DNA from 4 places in the Paenimyroides ceti genome. Region 2 is predicted to be linked to each of the others. Evidence: riboswitches for the same ligand, from Rfam matches in the RefSeq annotation. Region 2 holds a riboswitch; each other region holds the start of a gene.
What was found. Region 2 has a riboswitch for cobalamin ahead of QW060_RS03220 (acyl-CoA thioesterase). Riboswitches for the same ligand answer to the same signal wherever they lie in the genome.

Region 1 (4,637 bases), 320 kb from region 2:
GGATTGCGAAAAAGTGTCTGCATAAGCATACCGCAAACCGACAAAGAAAGCCCTACCATTATGGCAGTTAATGCTTTAGGAAGTCTGTAATTGAGTATAATATATTCCCAACTTACTTTTTCAGCTCCTTTACCCAAAAGAATATCAATAATTTGAGCAAAGGGAATATGAAGGGAGCCAATACTGAGATTCACTACAAAAGCCACCACCAGCATTGCGCCGAGTACACAAAAAAGAAATTTATGCTGGTTTATCAGTCTCATTTATTGTAATGCCTCTATAAAATAAGGTGTATATTCAGATAATTTCTCCGGATGCAGAATAAAAATCAGGTCTTTAAGAATCAGATCAGGACGGTTTGGAGCTTCTTCATAAAAAATCACACCACCTGTTGGTCCTTTTTTAGCACTATAAGTAAACACTTTTCTGTTTTTATAGGCACTAAATTCCGTATAGTGTTTATTATTATTCTTTAACTCCTCATAAGAAGTAAACTGCCCCGGACCGATCCATATCTCGGCATTTTGTGCTTTGTCTAAAACGGTTTCAAATGACAGTGACAAACTTCCGGTTCCTTTGGTATCTGACCACAAATAATGTCCTTTGGCATCTTTAATAAAATAGGCCATCCAGCTTTCTCCCTGTGGAGCATACCATACATCCTGATACATGGATCCGCTGAAAACAACAGGTAATTCTTTCACATCTTTTACAAGTTCTTTTGCCTGATTGTAATCGGTAACAATGGAATTAAAATAAACAGCAGCTTCCTGATTCTTATCAAACAAAACTCCGAAGAATTTTATCCATTCTGCTTTGCCTAAAGGAGTGGTTTCTATCCAGTCTCCGTTTAAAAGTACTTTCAGACCTGCGTTTTCCAGACTTTTGATTTTTTGATTGTTGGCTTCCATACTGTGCGCTACTATTACCTCGGGATTCAAATCAATTGTCAACTCCAGATTAACACTCTCATTATCATTCAATTCCTTTATTTTACCAGCATTAATATTTTTGCGTATGACTTCAGATGAAATGTATTCCAAATGAGGAAAACCAACCAATGCTTCACTTTCACCCAAAGCAACGAGTGAAGGAATATGTGTAGTGGAGGTGACTACAGCTGTTTTTACCGGAATCTGAATACTGACCTCTTTTTTTAAACTGTCCGGAATTTTTGAGAGATCATTTGCCAATACGTAAGTAAACGTTTCTTTTGCATCTTGCCATGGCTGCGTTACTTTTAAAACCGTAAAATCAGGGTATTCATAAAGTTGAAACCCTTTGGCATACTCAACTGAATTTGTTACTGCTGAAACAGTAGTCTTTTCAGTTTCTTTCTTACAAGAGACGAAAACGAATAGAGATAGAAATACCGTTAATTTTAAAATTCTTGAAGTCATTCCGTAGTATTTTTTTTACAAATGTAGCTTATTTTACCATTTACTGCCAAAGATCATTTTTTAATTATTATTTGTCGGTGAGTAATTATGCCTTACATTTGCATCAACTTTTAGGTCAAAAAACGCATTTTTGATAATAGGGAAACAGGTGAGATCATATTCAAATCCTGTGCTGTACCCGCAACTGTAAGCATTTTCTTATATATGTAAGATACTTGTCTGATAACGCCACTAAGCAATTGGGAAGGCAAACAAGTAGCAAAGCCAGGAGACCTGCCTAAAATATAACCATTAAAAAAGACCTTCGGGAAAAAAGGTAATATCGATGAATAAAAAATGGTCCGTTTCATTATTGTTTTCCATTTTGGCATGCCATACTTATGCACAGGAAAACAATCAGCATACAGAACTTGAAGAACTTATCATTACAGATGATAAATTAAGAACGCATAACCTGTCACAGACAATACGTAAAATAAATGACACGGTAGTAAAGACAAGTAATGGCTCTCTTACAGATTTATTGCTTTTTAACTCCTCTATTTATTTTAAAGAAAATGGTTTTGGAATGGTTTCATCTCCCTCTTTCAGGGGAACAACAGCACAGCAAACATCCGTTGTATGGAACGGGTTGCGCATAAATTCTCTTTTATTAGGGCAAACCGACTTCAATTCTATTTCCTATAAAGAATATAATGATATCAGCATAAAGCCAGGAGGAGGAAGCGTTTTATACGGCTCTGGTGCCATCGGAGGAACGATTCATCTCAATAATGAACTTAAATTCAGTAATCATTTTGATAATGAATTGCAACTAACCTACGGAAGTTACAATACTTATCGCGTCAATTATAATCTTTCTGCAGGAAATGATAAATGGAGTACTCAAATCAACATCAACAGAAACGAAAGTGATAATGATTTTGATATTGAGAAACAAAAACGTAAAAACCTGAACGGCCAATATTGGAATAATAGTATTAACACTTCAATCGGCTACCGTATCAATCGTACCCATGACATACGTTTTTTCTCTCATATCTACGATGATGAACGCCATTTTTCTCTGATTTCGGTCAATCAGATAAAGACAAAATATCAAAATCAATCTGCACGAAATCTGTTGCAGTGGAAAGCAACTACACAAAAAACAAACAGTATTGTAAGGCTGGCCTATATCAATGAAAACTACCGTTACTTTGACTATCTGCCTTCTGATCGTCATTCAGGTGGAGAGGTAAACAGCTACATCATAAAATATGATCTGGACTACAAGCTCACTGAAAAAATCGTTGTTTCCCTATTGATGGATTATCAACACAATAAAGGTAAAGGTAATGGATCCGGATTTGCTCAGGCGCAACAGGAAATTTTATCTTCAGGTCTGCTGTTAAAACATACATTGAGTACGAAAAGCGGATATGAACTCGGAATTAAAAAAGAGTTTACAAAAGCCTATGAAAACCCTCTGCTCTACTCTGCCGGTTTTTATATATCCCCCATAGAAAATTACACGATCAAACTAAACGGTTCCAAAAATTACAGAATTCCTACATTCAACGATATTTACTGGGAACCCGGAGGAAATAAAAATCTGAAACCTGAAAGCAGTTATCAGGCTGATCTTTCTCAGGAAATAAACTGGAAAAACTGGCAGTTTTCTGCAAATGTATATGCCATCTTCATTAATGATATGATTCGCTGGCTGCCCACTAATGAAGGATACTGGCAAGCTTCCAATACGAATAAAGTAACTGTAAAAGGAGTGGAATTATTTTCAGCATATCGCCTTCATTTTGGCAGCCATCATATTAATGTTCAGGGTACATATGCTTACACAGATTCAAGAGACAATGAAACTGAAAAACAATTGATCTATGTGCCTTTTCATAAAATAACGGGTAGTATACAGTATCGCTATAAAAATCTAAGCTTACAACTACAGGGGCTTATGAACGGTAAAGTATATACCACCACCAGTAATGATGAAAACTCTGCAATAGACCCTTATACCCTTTTTAATACACAAGTCAGTTACCGTTTCGGAAAAAAGAATGAGCAAATGTTTGCTTTTGAAATAAAAAATGCATCTGATAAAATGTATGAAAATACATTGAACAGACCAATGCCCGGAAGAAATTATACAATTCAATACATCTTAAAATTTTAAAAAAAATGAAAAAAGTTTTATTATCAATTAGTTTAGTAGCACTTCTATATTCTTGTAGCAGTGATGATAATGTAAATACCGGTATTCCTACGGGAGATAAACCGTATTCCAATGGAGTGATTATTCTGAACGAAGGGAATTTCCAGTCCAGCAATGCTAATGCTTCTTATATTTCAAATGATTTAAGCGTACAGCACAACAGCATTTTCTCTACAGCAAACAATAGTGAATTCATAGGAGATGTTGCTCAGTCATTGGCTTTTTATAAAGACTTTGCTTTTATCGTAGTTAATAATTCGAACACGATAGAAGTAGTAAATCGCTATACATTCCAAAAAGTAGCTCAGATCACTCAGGAGCTATCCTTACCAAGACGCATTGTTGTAAAAAACAGCAAGATATATGTTACCAACAGTGCTTCAAAAAAAGTAACAATTTACAATGCAGACAATTATCAGTTTATCACTTCAGTAGAGTTAGATGCTGATCCGGAATACATTGTAGCAAACAATAATTATGTATATGTACAAAGCAACAGCTATGCTTCGCAAAAAGTTGTAGAAGTGATTTCTTTAAGTGACAATGTGAATGTTACGGATCTTACTTTTGAATATGCTTCGAACGGACTTGCTGTTGATAATGCTTCAGGCAATGTATATGCGGTAACTTCTGATGCTACCAAGTCTGAAATTCACATGATCTCCGGATTAACAGTTTCTAAAACAGTTTCTTCTAATGCGGTTACTTCAGCGAGATATGCGGTTATAGACAATAACAACTTCTATTTTGTAAGTGCTAATAATGTTTATAAAACGAGTTTGCAACTGACAAGTTTTCCTGAAACAAAAGTGTTATCGGTTGAAGAAAATGGTTTCTCTACCTTCTACGGATTTAATGTTATTGATAATAAGGTTTACAGTGCAGATGCCAAAGGTTTTACAGATAACGGTGTTGTAAGCATTTATGACCTAAACGGTGCTTTGTTAAAGCAGTTTTCAACAGGAGCAATAGGACCAAATGGTTTCTATAAAAACTAAAACGATTTATTTCAGATCATAAAAGGCAAT
Region 2 (4,637 bases):
AATTATTAGAAAGTGATTAGAATTATAATTTATAATCTCCGATTGGTAGGTTTATTTGCACGGTCGTGCCTACACCTTCAATTGAACGGACAATAAGTTCACCTTTATGCATGAGTATAATGTTACGGCTCAAAGGCAATCCGATTCCGTAACCTTCATAGTTGGATGTATTGGATGCTCTGAAATACGGATCATAAATATATTGTATTTCGCGCTCAGGGATTCCGATTCCATGGTCTTTAATGATTATAACAACCGAATTGTCTGAAGCTCCTAATGCCAGATATACCTGCTGATGATTGGAGTATTTACAGGCATTGGAAACGATATTGGATATTGCCAGATGCAGCAAAGGTCCGTTTCCTTTTATCTTAAGCTTTTCAGGGTTTTCCGGCAACAGACTGAAATCCATCTTTATTTTGAAATTAGAATTGACGCTTTGAAGATTGTCTTTTACCTCCAACAGGATTTCATCTACACGTACTTTTGAAAACTTTTGAGATTTACCATCAAAGCCTGTTCTCGCAAGATATAGTAATGCTTTGGTTTTCTGTTCCAACTTGTCTGCTTCTTCAAGGATTTTTGCCAAAGCAGTTTCATATTCTTCAGAAGTTCTCTTTTTTGACAAGGCAAGTTCCGCCTCTGCCATAATAGAGGTTAAGGGCGTATTGAGCTCGTGAGAAGCATTGCTGATGAAATTTTTCTGCGTTTCAAAAGAAGTTTCCAAACGGTTGAGCATATCATTGAAGGTGTTTGTAAGCTCACTGATGGGATCTCCATTATTACTCGTAGGAGAAACCAAACGCAAATGTAAATTTTCGGAACCTATTTTATTTACTTCATTGATAATATTTCTAACTGGGCGAATCAGGGTTCGGAATACAAAATGAGAAACAATCACAATCAGTAATACTGAAAATGCGAGTGAAGTAATAAGCAGATTGCGCAGATACGTAATATGATGATTGTAAAAATAATTTTCTGCAGAAACTACTACCATATATTCCTGCTGCTGTTTGTCTTTATACAGCAATGCCGAATAAAAAAGTTTACCTTGATTAAAATTTGCTTTGCCGTTGTTCAGCGCATCCTGAAGGAGTTGTTTTGGAATACCTTTTGTGCGCACTGTATCCTTTCCGGCTTTAGTCAAAGGAATGATATACTCTTTTTGATGGGGTAATTTCTCCAGATAATCTTTATAAACTTCCTCCACATTTACGGATTCCTGTGCATCCCCCAATTGCATTACAGCGGTTGTTGAAACCCTTAATTCCAGTCTTTTGTAGAAGTCTGTAAAAGCAAAATTAGAAAAGGAATAATAAATATAACCGCTGAAAAGCAAGGTATATACCACAAATACGGTAATGATGACTAAAACGGTTTTACTATACGTTTTCATTAGTTTTCTTTTAATACATATCCCATACCGGTAATGGTATGTATGAGTTTTTGATTGCCGTGTTTGTCCAGTTTTTTTCGCAGATAGTTTACATATACATCTACTACATTGGTTCCGATATCGAAATTAATGCCCCATACATCATCCAAAAGATCCGTACGGCTCAATACTTTGGTCGGATTTTTCATAAATTTCAGCAACAGCCTGTATTCTGTAGAGGTAAGGGATATTTCCTGCCCGCCTCTGGTAAGTTTTTTAGTATAATCGTTTAATTCGAGATCGGCAAATTTATAAAGATCGTGTCCCTTTGCAGAAGTGTTTTCAAACAGCTCACTTCTTCGCAACAAAGTCCGGATACGAGCCTTGAGTTCAATAAGCTTGAAAGGTTTTGCCAGATAATCATCTGCTCCGGTGTCTAACCCCAATACAATGTTCTCAGCACTACCCAAAGCCGTTAGAATCAGAATAGGCAGATCAAGATAGCCTTCACTCCGTATCTGCCGGCATACTTCAAGACCGTTCATTTTGGGCAATAAAATATCTAAAATCAACAGATGAACCGTTTGTTTTTTAAGAATATTCATTCCGTCAATTCCGTCAAAAGCATGGATGACCTGGTATCCTTCTTCTTCAAGACTCTGCTTGATTAGGTCGGCTACATGAGGTTCGTCTTCAACAAGTAATATCGTATTCATAAAATCAGCATTAGGCATTTTACAAAAATACCAAGAGTTACACAAATTATCATGTTTTTCGAGATTAGAATGCGATTAGATTTTAATCTGAAATAAATTAGTATCTTTAAAGATATAAAAAATATATCATGAACATTGAACAGATCAACGAAGGACATAAGGGGTATTTCAAGGCTTCAGAAAATGACGCTGAAGCAGGTCGTATGACCTATACCTGGGTAGGTGACACTAAATTTATCATTGATCATACGGAAGTAAACCCGGAATTTAACGGACAGGGAGTTGGAAAGAAAATGGTTCTTGCAGCAGTTGACTATGCGAGAAAAAACAATCTCAAAATCATTCCGCTGTGCCCGTTTGCCAAAGCTACCTTTGATAAGAATCAAGATCTTCAGGACGTACTCTAAACAGTACGTCTTTTATTTTTAGAAATTTTATAAACCATTAATCGATTAAAATCGGTTAATAAGGTCTATATTTGCTGAAATTTTTAAGGAAAAACTCCGGTTTTTTAATTAGGGAATCATGTGAGAATCATGAACTGTCGCGCAACTGTAAATATTTTTTTAAATATAAGTCAGATTACTATCCTTAAAAAACATAAAGGCAATACTTTCGCGATTGAAGTAGCTGTCTGAGAGCCTGAAATACCTTTGTAAAAAGGTATGTTCTCAGTATGCGTTCTGTTTCGGATATTGCTGTAATTAATTTTATAAACTATATCTTACAAAATGACTTTAGAAGAACGAATTCAGAATTCAGAAACCCACATTTTCAAAGCGGTATTCCCTAACACTACCAATCATTATGATACTCTTTTCGGAGGTACAGCCATGCACATGATGGACGAAGTAGCTTTTATTACTGCTACCCGATTTTCAAGACAAAAAATGGTAACGATCAGCAGTGAGAAAATCGATTTCACCAAACCGATTCCCGCAGGAACTTTTGTAGAACTTATTGGTCGTGTTACAAGAGTAGGTAATACCAGTCTCGTAGTTTATGTAGAGATATACATTGAAGAAATGTATTCTGAAAAACGTGAAAAAGCAATTACAGGACAGTTTACTTTCGTGGCAATCGACGAAAATAAGAAACCAACTCCTATCCATTTCAAACAATAGATAAATTAAAAAAGGTATCATAAAATTGCGATATGATACCTTTTTTATTACCGTTTGTTAATCCAAAGAGGCATTATGCTTCTTCTTCAAAAAGCAGCTTGATATTTTCATATGAATTTTTCAGTGCTTCTTTTATTTCTTCTTTATCCAGCCATACAACTTTTTCAATACCTTCTTCAGCTTGTCCCATCAGATGTCCCGTATAATCGGTTTTCATTTCAAACCAACGGGTGATTTTAAGTCTGTATTCCCCGTTTCGTTTAAATACGTGATAGGTTTTCTGCAATTTTTCAACTATAGATAATCCCTGTACTCCTGTTTCTTCTTCTACTTCCCGAATAGCGGTTTGCTCAATCGTTTCCCCTTTCTCAGTTCCTCCCTTTGGCAAATCCCACTTTCCATTTCTGAGGATAAAGAGGACTTTACCTTCCGAGTTGCGAACCAGTCCGCCTCCGGCTTTGTTTACCGTGATCTTTTCTTTGAGCTTTTTAAGAATCTTTTCTTCATCAGGATGGTATAAAATGGCTTTCTGAATTTTATTCTGATAAAATTTTACAATGATTTTATTTATATCGGCACTTTCAAGTAAAAAAAGCTGAAAATCGGTTTCTTTTTCTAATTTATTTGTCAGTAAAAGAGGTTTGTCGTTGATAAAAACTTTATACATTTGTAGTATGATTTTTAATGACAACACAGCACAGAAAACGGCCGAATTGCTTTTACAAATTAACGCAATTAAATTAAATCCTAAAAATCCTTTTACATGGGCTTCGGGATGGAAATCGCCAATTTATTGCGACAACCGCATAACTCTTTCATTTCCAGAGATAAGAACTTTTTTAAAAAATGAATTTGCCGCCAATATAGAGCAAAAGTATGGTAAACCGGATGTGATTGCCGGAGTAGCAACCGGAGCTATCGGTATTGGTTTACTGGTAGCAGAAGCCCTAAATTTACCTTTTGTTTATGTACGCCCGGAACCGAAAAAACACGGAAGACAAAACCAGATTGAAGGCGCTTTCACAAAAGGGCAATCCGTAGTGGTTATAGAGGATCTGATCAGCACCGGAAAGAGCAGCTTACAGGCTGTAGAAGCTTTAAAAGAAAACGGAGCTGAAATTCTGGGAATGGTAGCTATTTTTACGTATGGATTTGACGTAGCTGCAGAAAATTTCAAAAATGCAGGAGTGGCACTTACCACGTTGAGCAACTATCCTACTTTACTAAAAACAGCCGTATTAAAAAATTATATTTCCGAAGAAGAACACGAAACACTCAAAGTATGGAGTTCTGATCCTGCAGGGTGGAATAATTAAACAAGAAGATATGAATTTAGAAAGTCCAAAAGTTAGTGTAGAGAAATCAGCAGCTTATATTTTTAATGCGCTGAATGATATCAAAAATTTTGAAAAATTGATG
Region 3 (4,637 bases), 2.6 Mb from region 2:
CTGAAAATTGGTTCAACATACCCGGAGCCTTATTCGGAAGTGTTATTGGTGGGCTTACACAACCCGTATTCAGTAAAAAGAGATTAAAAACGGACTTTGAAGTGGCTAAAATTGAGCGTGAACAGGCTGAAATCGATTTACAGAAAACAGTTTATACTGCTATCACTGAAGTCTCTGACGCCCTTATTGTAATTAAAAATGTAGAAGAACAGCTTGCTATCGCAGAAGATCAGGTACAGACAACCAATCTGGCGATCAAACAATCCAACCTGCTTTTTAACAGCGGATATGCTACTTATCTGGAAGTAATCACGACACAGAAAGCAGCACTTGAAAATGAGCTGAACCTCAACAGAATAAAACATGCAAAACTACTTTCGCGTGTAAAATTATACAAATCGCTGGGTGGAGGCTGGCAATAAAAAAATGCGCTTTGGGTTCAAAGCGCATTTTTTTATTATTTTTTCCATAATTTTTGAGCCGTTCTCCCCGTCTCAGTCCATACTTCTATAATATATATTCCGGAACTCAAAGCAGATACATTCACTACCGTATCAGTTCCTTCCTGTATCTTTTTCCCGGTACTGCTATACACTGTATATTTTTTAAGTGGCTGCTCTGTCTTTAAGGTAACCGTCTCAACTGCCGGATTCGGATAGATGCTGAATGAAACCTTATGATGCTCCCCGTTTGCAAGAGTTCCTTCTTCACGAGGCGTAAAAGGTCGTCTTGAGCCCAGGCTCAGTCCAAGCCATTGCCCGTTTTGTAGAGCAACCTGAGCAATAACTGTTTCTTTCCAATCCGAGAGATCTGTTCCCGTATAAGATTTCCATTCTCCTGCCCCGCTATATGATGTCCAGTTGATTTCGCTAAGATGGGTAGCATCCATTACATAATCAAATGCATCGGCTTCTGTTTGTATCAGTTCTAAAGCTTCTTCTGCAGTTATCGTTTCTGTCTCATAGCGGATTCCAAAAACAAAAGAGTCTGCTCCGGCTTCAGAATCGGTTCCGAAATCAACCACAACAAGACTTTTATGGGTTCCTGTTCCAAACCAGGTAACAATATCTTCTTCTGAAAACCATTGTGAGCTGTAAGCCGCTACCGGTGTTGAAGGCTCTTCAATATCATCCGTCATCGCCGTCATACCAAACCACATACCGTCATATAGATCTGTATAGCCCACTCCGTTATTCATAGATAAATTTTCCAGTGATGTTCCGTCAAAAGTAGCCCAACCAAACTGATCCGGCAACTCGGTATGGTGGTTATAAGTAAGGGAAGATAAATATCCACTGTCAATCTGAGCCTGCAGCTTTGGTTCAGCAGCAAGAAGAGCATTCAGCATATCTTCTACTGTCAGATCTTCGTTTTCAAAACGGTATCCCCAGGCATAGGAATGAATGGTTTCTTCTCCTTTGAAATCCGCTACTAAAAAAGCTTTTTTAGTACCTTCTCCCACCCAAAACCGGATATCATTTTCTGTAAATTGTGCAAAAAGGGATTGTGTCAGTAATAACACGAAAAATAAGGTAATTTTTTTCATCCTAAATATGTTTGTTGTTAAATATACAGTATGACAACTTTTAGGATATAAAGAAAATAAAGCAGAGCCAATGCACTATTCTCATCAACTTTAACTCCCGAAAGTTTAATGTTGTGAAAATGGCAGGTATCCTGACTTGCGCCCTTTTTCTTATACAAGAATATGGTATCGCCTACAGTTGCGGGTACAGCTCAAGATTTGATGTAATCGTACTTGATTCCCTATTAATGAACAATGTTCAACCGATTTCGGCGCAAAAGTAGTAAAAATTATTCAGCGAGATTCAATGTAATGGGAAGAGAATAACGCGCTTTGACCGGTTTTCCGTGCTGATCGAGTCCGGGCTCAAATTTTCTGAGTAGCTTTACGACTCTTAATGCCTCCTGATCGCAAGGCACACACACTCCTTTTTTTATGGTGACATCAGCCACATTTCCTTCTTCATCCACAATAAATTCAACCATAATAGTTCCGGTAATGCCCTCATCTATAGCCTCACGCGGATAATTGTAACTCATGGCCACTGTACGGCCTATTGCTTCAATTCCACCGATATACTGAGGTTGTACCGAAAGTTCCGGAAAATCTGTGGTGTTTGATCCGCGACCGACAACAGGTACTATGCTGTCATTTTGTGCGTTGAGCAACTGTACGGAGCAAAAAAACATCACTATAAAAAATACGTTTTTCATCTATCGCACTTTAAAATTAAGTTCTTCAAAAAGCTGAGGTACCGCTGCCTTAAAGCGCACGCTTACCTGTGTTTCTTCCTCTGAATGGTCGATTTGTAAATCGCCTTGTGTTACTCTGAAATTGCCCGCAAACCCTTTACAGTAACATTGTCTTCCAAAAACCATAAAAACATTTTGCAAATCAGCATCCTTATATTCTTTTTTGAATGCCTCAGCCGGGATCTGGAAAAAGAGTTCTTCTGTATGAAAATCATCCTGATACTTTCCACTGGCCGTTTTTTCATATTTATAGTGAACGACATAACTGCCTTTCTGATCGATCACTTCCACATATACCTCTCTTCCATCTTCGCTTTCCCGAAGTGACAACGCTTTATCTTTAAGACGCTCTGCCGTGCAATTGCCTTGCTCCGGACATGGATTTTTGATTATTGCCGCCATCGTTTCTGCTGTTTTTGTTTCTGTTTTCCTATTAAACATAGCACAAGCTGTAAACAGATTGGCTAATAATAAATACAATATTGCCTTTTTCATACTATTTTCCGTTAAATGAAGTCATTGTATTTCCCAATCCAGCTAAAGCAAAGGATTTAACTGCTTCTGCAGCAACTTTGAGACGCTCTTTTAAAGCTTCCTTTTCCTCTTCTGTCCAGTCTCCCAATACATAATTTGCCTGCTGTCCCTTTTTAAACTCATCGCTGATTCCGAACCGGAAACGCGGATATTCTGTGGTACCCAATAGTGCCTGAATGCTTTTCAGACCGTTATGGCCACCATCTGAACCTTTTGGCTTGATGCGCAAAGTACCGAATGGCAGATTGAGATCATCCGTAATCACCAGCACATTTTCAGCGCTTATCTTTTCTTTTTCCATCCAATACTGTACCGCTTTTCCGGAAAGGTTCATATAGGTATTCGGTTTTAACAGCAATAAGGTTCTTCCTTTTATTTTTACCTCTGCCATACTTCCCAGTTTTACGGTTTGGTAATCTGCTCCCTCTTCATTTGCTAAAAAATCCACTACTTTAAAACCGATGTTATGGCGTGTATTTACATATTCGGCTCCGATGTTGCCCAAACCGACGATTAAAAACTTTTTCATTTGCTGTTTTATTTTTCTAAATTACAAAGGTATTAAGAAATAGCAAAATGGAATACATACATTTGATATGGGATTTTATAAAAGAATGGTACTGGATACCTATATCTCTGATTTATATTTCTGTTATCATCACTATCCTCATTGAAAACCGCAATCCGGAAAAAACGATTGCATGGATTCTTATCATCGTATTTGTTCCGTTGCTCGGTATTTTGTTTTATTATCTGTTTGGACAGAAATTCCAGAAAGAAAAATATTTCCGGAAACTGGACAAACATCTTCAGCAGGAGATTCTCACGCGTTGGAAAGATTTGCATCCCATCATGGAAAAAGAAGTTCAGGCCATTGGAGAGCCTTTTGGAAGTGTTTTTCAATATTTGGTAAACACCCGTTCTTCTTCCCTTACGCTGAAAAATAAAATATCCTTACTCTTCAATGGTGAGCAAAAGTTTCCGGTCTTGTTGGAAGCTATGGAAAATGCCCGACACCATATCCATCTGGAATACTATATTTTTGATGATGATACTACAGGCCGTACGTTTATAGAACTGATGAAGAAAAAAGTGAAGGAGGGTGTTATTGTGCGGTTGATGACCGATGATTTTGGTTCTCCCCGGCTTTCAAAACTGCGCAAGGAACTGCTGGACAGCGGTATTGATTTTCAGGTGTTTTTGCCCGTGCATTTCAATTCTCTTGCCAACAGCAATTACAGAAATCACCGCAAAATTGCCATTATTGACGGCAACATCGGCTTTACGGGCGGTATCAATATTTCTGATAAATATTATAACCAAACCCCTCCAAAAAACAAAAATACCCTGTACTGGAGAGATACCAGTGTCCGTCTGGAAGGAGATGCGGTACGCCTGCTTGAAATTTATTTTTTTATGAACTGGCGTATTACACGCGGTGCTCTGTATCATCTTGACGAAAACTATCTGAAAGAGACAACTCTACCATCCTCTATTCCGGTTTCTTTTGCCCTTACGTCACCCGGAGAACTGATTCCGTCCGGTATGGAATCCGTTATTGCAGCTATTATGAAAGCCAAGACTTCTGTACGCATTTGCACTCCTTACTTTATTCCCGGAGAAGCTTTTAAATCGGCTTTGATGATTGCAGCTTCCAAAGGGGTACATATAGAACTCATGCTGCCTTTAACAGGAGATTCTACCGTGGTACAATATGCATCGCTTTCTTTTCTGAAACCGCTGTTAGAACGCAACGTAGAGGTGTTTTTATATGAAAAAGGATTTATGCATGCCAAAACCGTAGTTGTAGATGACCAGCTTTCTTT
Region 4 (4,637 bases), 640 kb from region 2:
AAGCCTCTTTCGGAACTGCAACAGAGCCGGAAGTCGGTTTACTAACACCTGCAATAATTTTTAAAAGAGTAGATTTTCCGGCACCATTTTTCCCCATAAGGGCAATTTTATCGTTTTCATTTATAGAAAAATTGACACCACTAAATAAGGTAGTACCGCCAAACTGAACTGCGATATCGTTTACTGTAATCATGAGTAGAAACTGCTTAATTTTTTGCAAATATACATTTAGTTTTTTCGTATTGGAGTAAAAAAACAAAAACCGCCTGATATTACTACCAGACGATTTTCAAAAAAAAACAATAATTTATTTTTTAATCATTTTTAGATTTCTTTTCTTCCCCTGACTCTGCAAGGTCAGAAGATAAATACCCGAGGGAAGTGAACCAGTATTGATAATGCCTCCGTAATACCTGCCTTCCAAAACTGTTTTGCCTAATACATCTTTAAATACATACTCTATTTCATAATTATAATCATCTGAAATAAAAAGTTCTGTCGTAAAAGGATTCGGATAAACTTTTAATGCAAATACATCAAAACTTTCTTCACTTAAAAGCTGTTCATGAATCACGCCTACTGCCTGCAGATCAAATCCACCCGAAGGAAAAGGTGTTGGAAACGAATCATTGATTTTATTACCATAACTGTCATAAGTGGCATATACCGGATTTAATGATCCGCAGACATCAGTGATTTTTACAAAACGAACTGCCTGTTTATCCAACAGAGGAGCGTTCTGAATATCTGAAAGATCAAACGGTGTTCCATATTCGCCTATATATTTCCCTGCCAGATTATGCAGATTTTGTGCTACAGGTGTATCAAAGGTTCCCAATTGTGTATGAGTCTGTGTTAGACTGTGTGACGGAAACATATAATAATTGACTCCGTCTGAACTTACAGCAACTGTTGCCAGTTCTAAATAGCCGACAGATCCGTTTTCAAATACTGCAAAATCATATCCCTGACCGTCTCTTATCGGATGTTCAAAGGTTGCAACAGCATATCCTTTATCGCCCAAACTTACGACATTACCATCCGGATAGCCTATGGCATTTTCAGGAACTCCGCTACTTGCCAGACCCAGCCCCGGAAGCTGAATATTCTGAAAACCTCTTACAACCCGTACATCGGTAGCCCACGCCGTAAAAGACAGACTTCCCTTATGTATAGCTGTAGAACCTGGCGTACCTGCCTGAGGAGCATAAGGCTGTGCAAAAACGAAGCTGCCCGAAATAAAAAAGGTCAGAAAAATGATCGATTTAAACATGTATTATTTCTTGATTAATTTCAAGGTCTGTACTTGCTTGTTATTTTCTAAACGTACAATATAAGTACCGTTTGCAAGGTAACTTACATCAATTCCTTGTGTACTTGTTTTCGTTTTAAGAATTTGCTTACCAAATAAGTCAAATATAATCACTGAAAATTCTTCTTTTGAATTTACATATAATCGATCTGATACCGGATTTGGATATAGTGATACCAAAGATGTTTTAGGATCATCTATACCCGCTGAAGGGCTGACAGCAGAAGGGTAAAAATGATTGGGAAGACCGCCTACATTAAAAGTATCCAACAAATTACCTTCCATTGAATATACATAAACAAATCCACTGTTGCCATAACCATTTGCATCCCCTACATAGATTTTATCTTCAATAATATCCATTCCATAAATTCCTAAATAATCGGTCACCGGAGTTGTTATAAAAGGGGCTGTATCCAATGTATTGGTAGTCAAAGAATATTTGTATATTTTTTCTTTGCTCGTCACATAAAAACCATCTCCCTGCTGTGCCATATGAGAAGCAGGCATATCTTCTGAAAAAGTTACAAGTGTCTGATATGTATCTGTAGTAAGATCAATTTTTCCGATACTGGAAGGCGTTTGCACCAGACCTAAAGAAGAAGCCCAATCAGGAATTCCACCGTTAAGCAGATAAATATTGTTACCCGAAACAATCATCTCTTTGGGAACATCTCCTACATTGATAACTGTTGTAGTTGCATCTGCAATATTATAGACACTTACTTTACTCTCAAAACCGTAGCCACCCTGATGTGCAATATAAAGTTTACCATTGATTTCCTCTATTTTTTCAACACCGTTTGTCATCGGAACAGGTTGCCCCAGTGTGTAAGTTTCCAGATCTAGAACCGCTAAATAATCATCTTCTTCATTGCTTCCTACACCCCAACAGGTAATATAAGCCTTGTTTCCGGAAAAAGCCATATAGCGAGGGTTAACAAGACCTGTATCGATTGTTTCAATATATTCAAAAGTACTACTGTTGACCACGACAATTTTATTGGATGCGTTCAGTACAATAAATGCTTTATCATCGTGGAAAGCAATACTTTGACCTACATCTCCCAATTCCTCATCATTATTTGCCAATCGGTCAATATAATTCGTCAGCTCATTGTCAGGTGAAAGAAAAGAAACTGAGGCATCATTGCTTCCCATATTTCCTTCATTCAGAATAAGAACACCATCATAATACTGCTGTTGTGAAAAACCATTTACCGCAAATGATAAAAAGGCTGCTACTAAAAAATAATTTTTTCTCATGTTATAGTTATTTAAAAAATTAAACCCACAAAATCTGAGTCAGCTTTCGTGGGTTTATATATCAAAAATATCTATAACAATAGCATGTTTCAGCTATAAATAACTGAAACTATCTGTGATATCTGCCTTTTTTCCCGAAAGCTAAATCAGTATATTTAAGGCAGGTCTCCTGGCTTGCATCTTATTATTTGCCTTCTCAATTTTACAATCAATGGCTTTTTTATAATAATAAGTATATAGCTTACAGTTGCGGGTACAGCTCAAGTATCTCACTTGATTCCCTTTTACTATTTTATAACCTTAAATATTTCGAAATAAAAAGCGAATATAGTGTTTTTTATTAGTGATTTATCATTTTTAACAACTACAAACAAACCTGTATTAAATAAAACTCAAATTTTAAAAATATGATCTTTAGATTTAGTAACTTTGATAGATCAACAATTTCTGATAGAAACAATATAGATTGTTTATATTTGCAATACAATTTTTTGATATAAAATGAACACAGTTCTCGACTCAAATACACTTACACCACAAGGCAAACCCAAATGGCTACGGGTAAAATTACCTACGGGTAAAAAATACACGGAGTTAAGAGGTCTTGTAGATAAATACAAGTTAAATACAATTTGTACTTCAGGCAGTTGTCCGAACATGGGCGAATGCTGGGGTGAAGGAACCGCTACATTTATGATCCTCGGAAACATATGTACAAGATCATGCGGATTTTGCGGCGTAAAAACCGGAAGACCTGAAACAGTAGATTGGGACGAACCTGAAAAAGTAGCACGTTCTATTAAACTGATGAATATTAAACATGCTGTGTTGACCAGCGTGGATCGCGACGATCTTAAGGATGGTGGCTCTATCATTTGGGCTGAAACGGTAAAAGCGGTAAGACGTATGAACCCGGAAACTACCTTAGAAACTTTGATTCCTGATTTTCAAGGAATGGAGCGTCACCTTGATCGTATCATAGCCGTACGTCCTGAAGTAGTTTCACATAATATGGAAACTGTTCGCAGACTGACAAGAGAAGTACGTATTCAGGCAAAATATGACCGTAGTCTGGAAGTACTTCGCTATCTGAAAGAACAGGGAGTAAACCGTACAAAAACAGGTATTATGCTGGGACTTGGAGAGACTGAAGAAGAAGTAATCCAAACCATGCATGATTTAAAAGGTGTACATCTGGATGTCCTGACCATTGGTCAATATTTGCAACCGAGTAAAAAACATTTACCTGTAAAAGAATTCATCACACCGGATCAATTCAAAAAATATGAAACCATCGGTCTGGAATTAGGATTCAAACATGTAGAAAGCGGTGCATTAGTACGCTCATCTTACAAAGCACAAAAACATATTTTATAATAAATCCAGGTCGTTCTAAAAAGAACGACTTTTTTCTTACTCATGAAAAACACCCGAATAGCCATCAATGGTTTTGGTCGTATCGGCCGTAATCTATGTCGTCTGCTCCTCCACCATCCAACGATTGAGATTGTAGCTATCAATGACCTGGCAGATACTAAAACCATGGCCCATCTGTTGAAATATGACAGCACTCATGGAAAGCTCTCAGATGAGATCAGTTTTGATACGGATCATCTGTATATCAATGAAAAAACAATCCGTTACTTTAGAGAAAAAGACATCAGCCGTTTAGATTGGAATGATCTCAACATTGATTTTGTCATTGAGGCAACCGGAAAACATAAAACCTATGAACTTCTGGAGCATCATATCAGAAACGGTGCAAAAAAGGTAATCTTATCTGTTCCTCCTGAAGACAACAAAATTAAAACCGTAGTACTCGGTGTTAATGAGCATATTCTGAACAAAGAAGACATCATTGTATCCAATGCAAGCTGTACCACAAACAATGCGGCACCAATGATTAAGATTATAGATGCATTGGGAGGTTTGGATAAAGCCTTTATAACAACGGTTCACTCTTACACTTCAGATCAGAGTTTACAGGATCAGCCCCACAAAGATCTCAGAAGAGCCCGTGCAGCGGCACAATCTATCATTCCGACAACAACAGGAGCTG

Region 1: it holds a riboswitch for cobalamin, as region 2 does, so the genes downstream of both, QW060_RS04785 (TonB-dependent receptor plug domain-containing protein) here and QW060_RS03220 (acyl-CoA thioesterase) in region 2, are expected to answer to the same signal.
Region 3: it holds a riboswitch for cobalamin, as region 2 does, so the genes downstream of both, QW060_RS16375 (T9SS type A sorting domain-containing protein) here and QW060_RS03220 (acyl-CoA thioesterase) in region 2, are expected to answer to the same signal.
Region 4: it holds a riboswitch for cobalamin, as region 2 does, so the genes downstream of both, QW060_RS06405 (DUF5074 domain-containing protein) here and QW060_RS03220 (acyl-CoA thioesterase) in region 2, are expected to answer to the same signal.

Annotation. Positions count from the first base shown of each region.
Region 1 covers NZ_JAUFQU010000001.1:1,012,744-1,017,380, reverse strand. The annotation lists gene QW060_RS04795 (iron ABC transporter permease) at 1-263, opposite strand, end outside; gene QW060_RS04790 (ABC transporter substrate-binding protein) at 264-1,400, opposite strand; cobalamin riboswitch at 1,496-1,695, shown strand; gene QW060_RS04785 (TonB-dependent receptor plug domain-containing protein) at 1,726-3,570, shown strand; gene QW060_RS04780 (YncE family protein) at 3,576-4,607, shown strand.
Region 2 covers NZ_JAUFQU010000001.1:692,919-697,555, reverse strand. The annotation lists gene QW060_RS03235 (sensor histidine kinase) at 23-1,399, opposite strand; gene QW060_RS03230 (response regulator transcription factor) at 1,399-2,094, opposite strand; gene QW060_RS03225 (GNAT family N-acetyltransferase) at 2,223-2,501, shown strand; cobalamin riboswitch at 2,571-2,702, shown strand; gene QW060_RS03220 (acyl-CoA thioesterase) at 2,826-3,218, shown strand; gene QW060_RS03215 (NUDIX hydrolase) at 3,292-3,885, opposite strand; gene pyrE (orotate phosphoribosyltransferase) at 3,893-4,534, shown strand; gene QW060_RS03205 (SRPBCC family protein) at 4,545-4,637, shown strand, end outside.
Region 3 covers NZ_JAUFQU010000001.1:3,337,024-3,341,660, reverse strand. The annotation lists gene QW060_RS16380 (efflux transporter outer membrane subunit) at 1-422, shown strand, start outside; gene QW060_RS16375 (T9SS type A sorting domain-containing protein) at 458-1,546, opposite strand; cobalamin riboswitch at 1,651-1,808, opposite strand; gene QW060_RS16370 (energy transducer TonB) at 1,816-2,238, opposite strand; gene QW060_RS16365 (hypothetical protein) at 2,239-2,772, opposite strand; gene pth (aminoacyl-tRNA hydrolase) at 2,774-3,340, opposite strand; gene cls (cardiolipin synthase) at 3,388-4,637, shown strand, end outside.
Region 4 covers NZ_JAUFQU010000001.1:1,329,335-1,333,971, reverse strand. The annotation lists gene QW060_RS06415 (ABC-F family ATP-binding cassette domain-containing protein) at 1-193, opposite strand, end outside; gene QW060_RS06410 (T9SS type A sorting domain-containing protein) at 308-1,273, opposite strand; gene QW060_RS06405 (DUF5074 domain-containing protein) at 1,277-2,578, opposite strand; cobalamin riboswitch at 2,721-2,896, opposite strand; gene lipA (lipoyl synthase) at 3,080-3,955, shown strand; gene gap (type I glyceraldehyde-3-phosphate dehydrogenase) at 3,998-4,637, shown strand, end outside.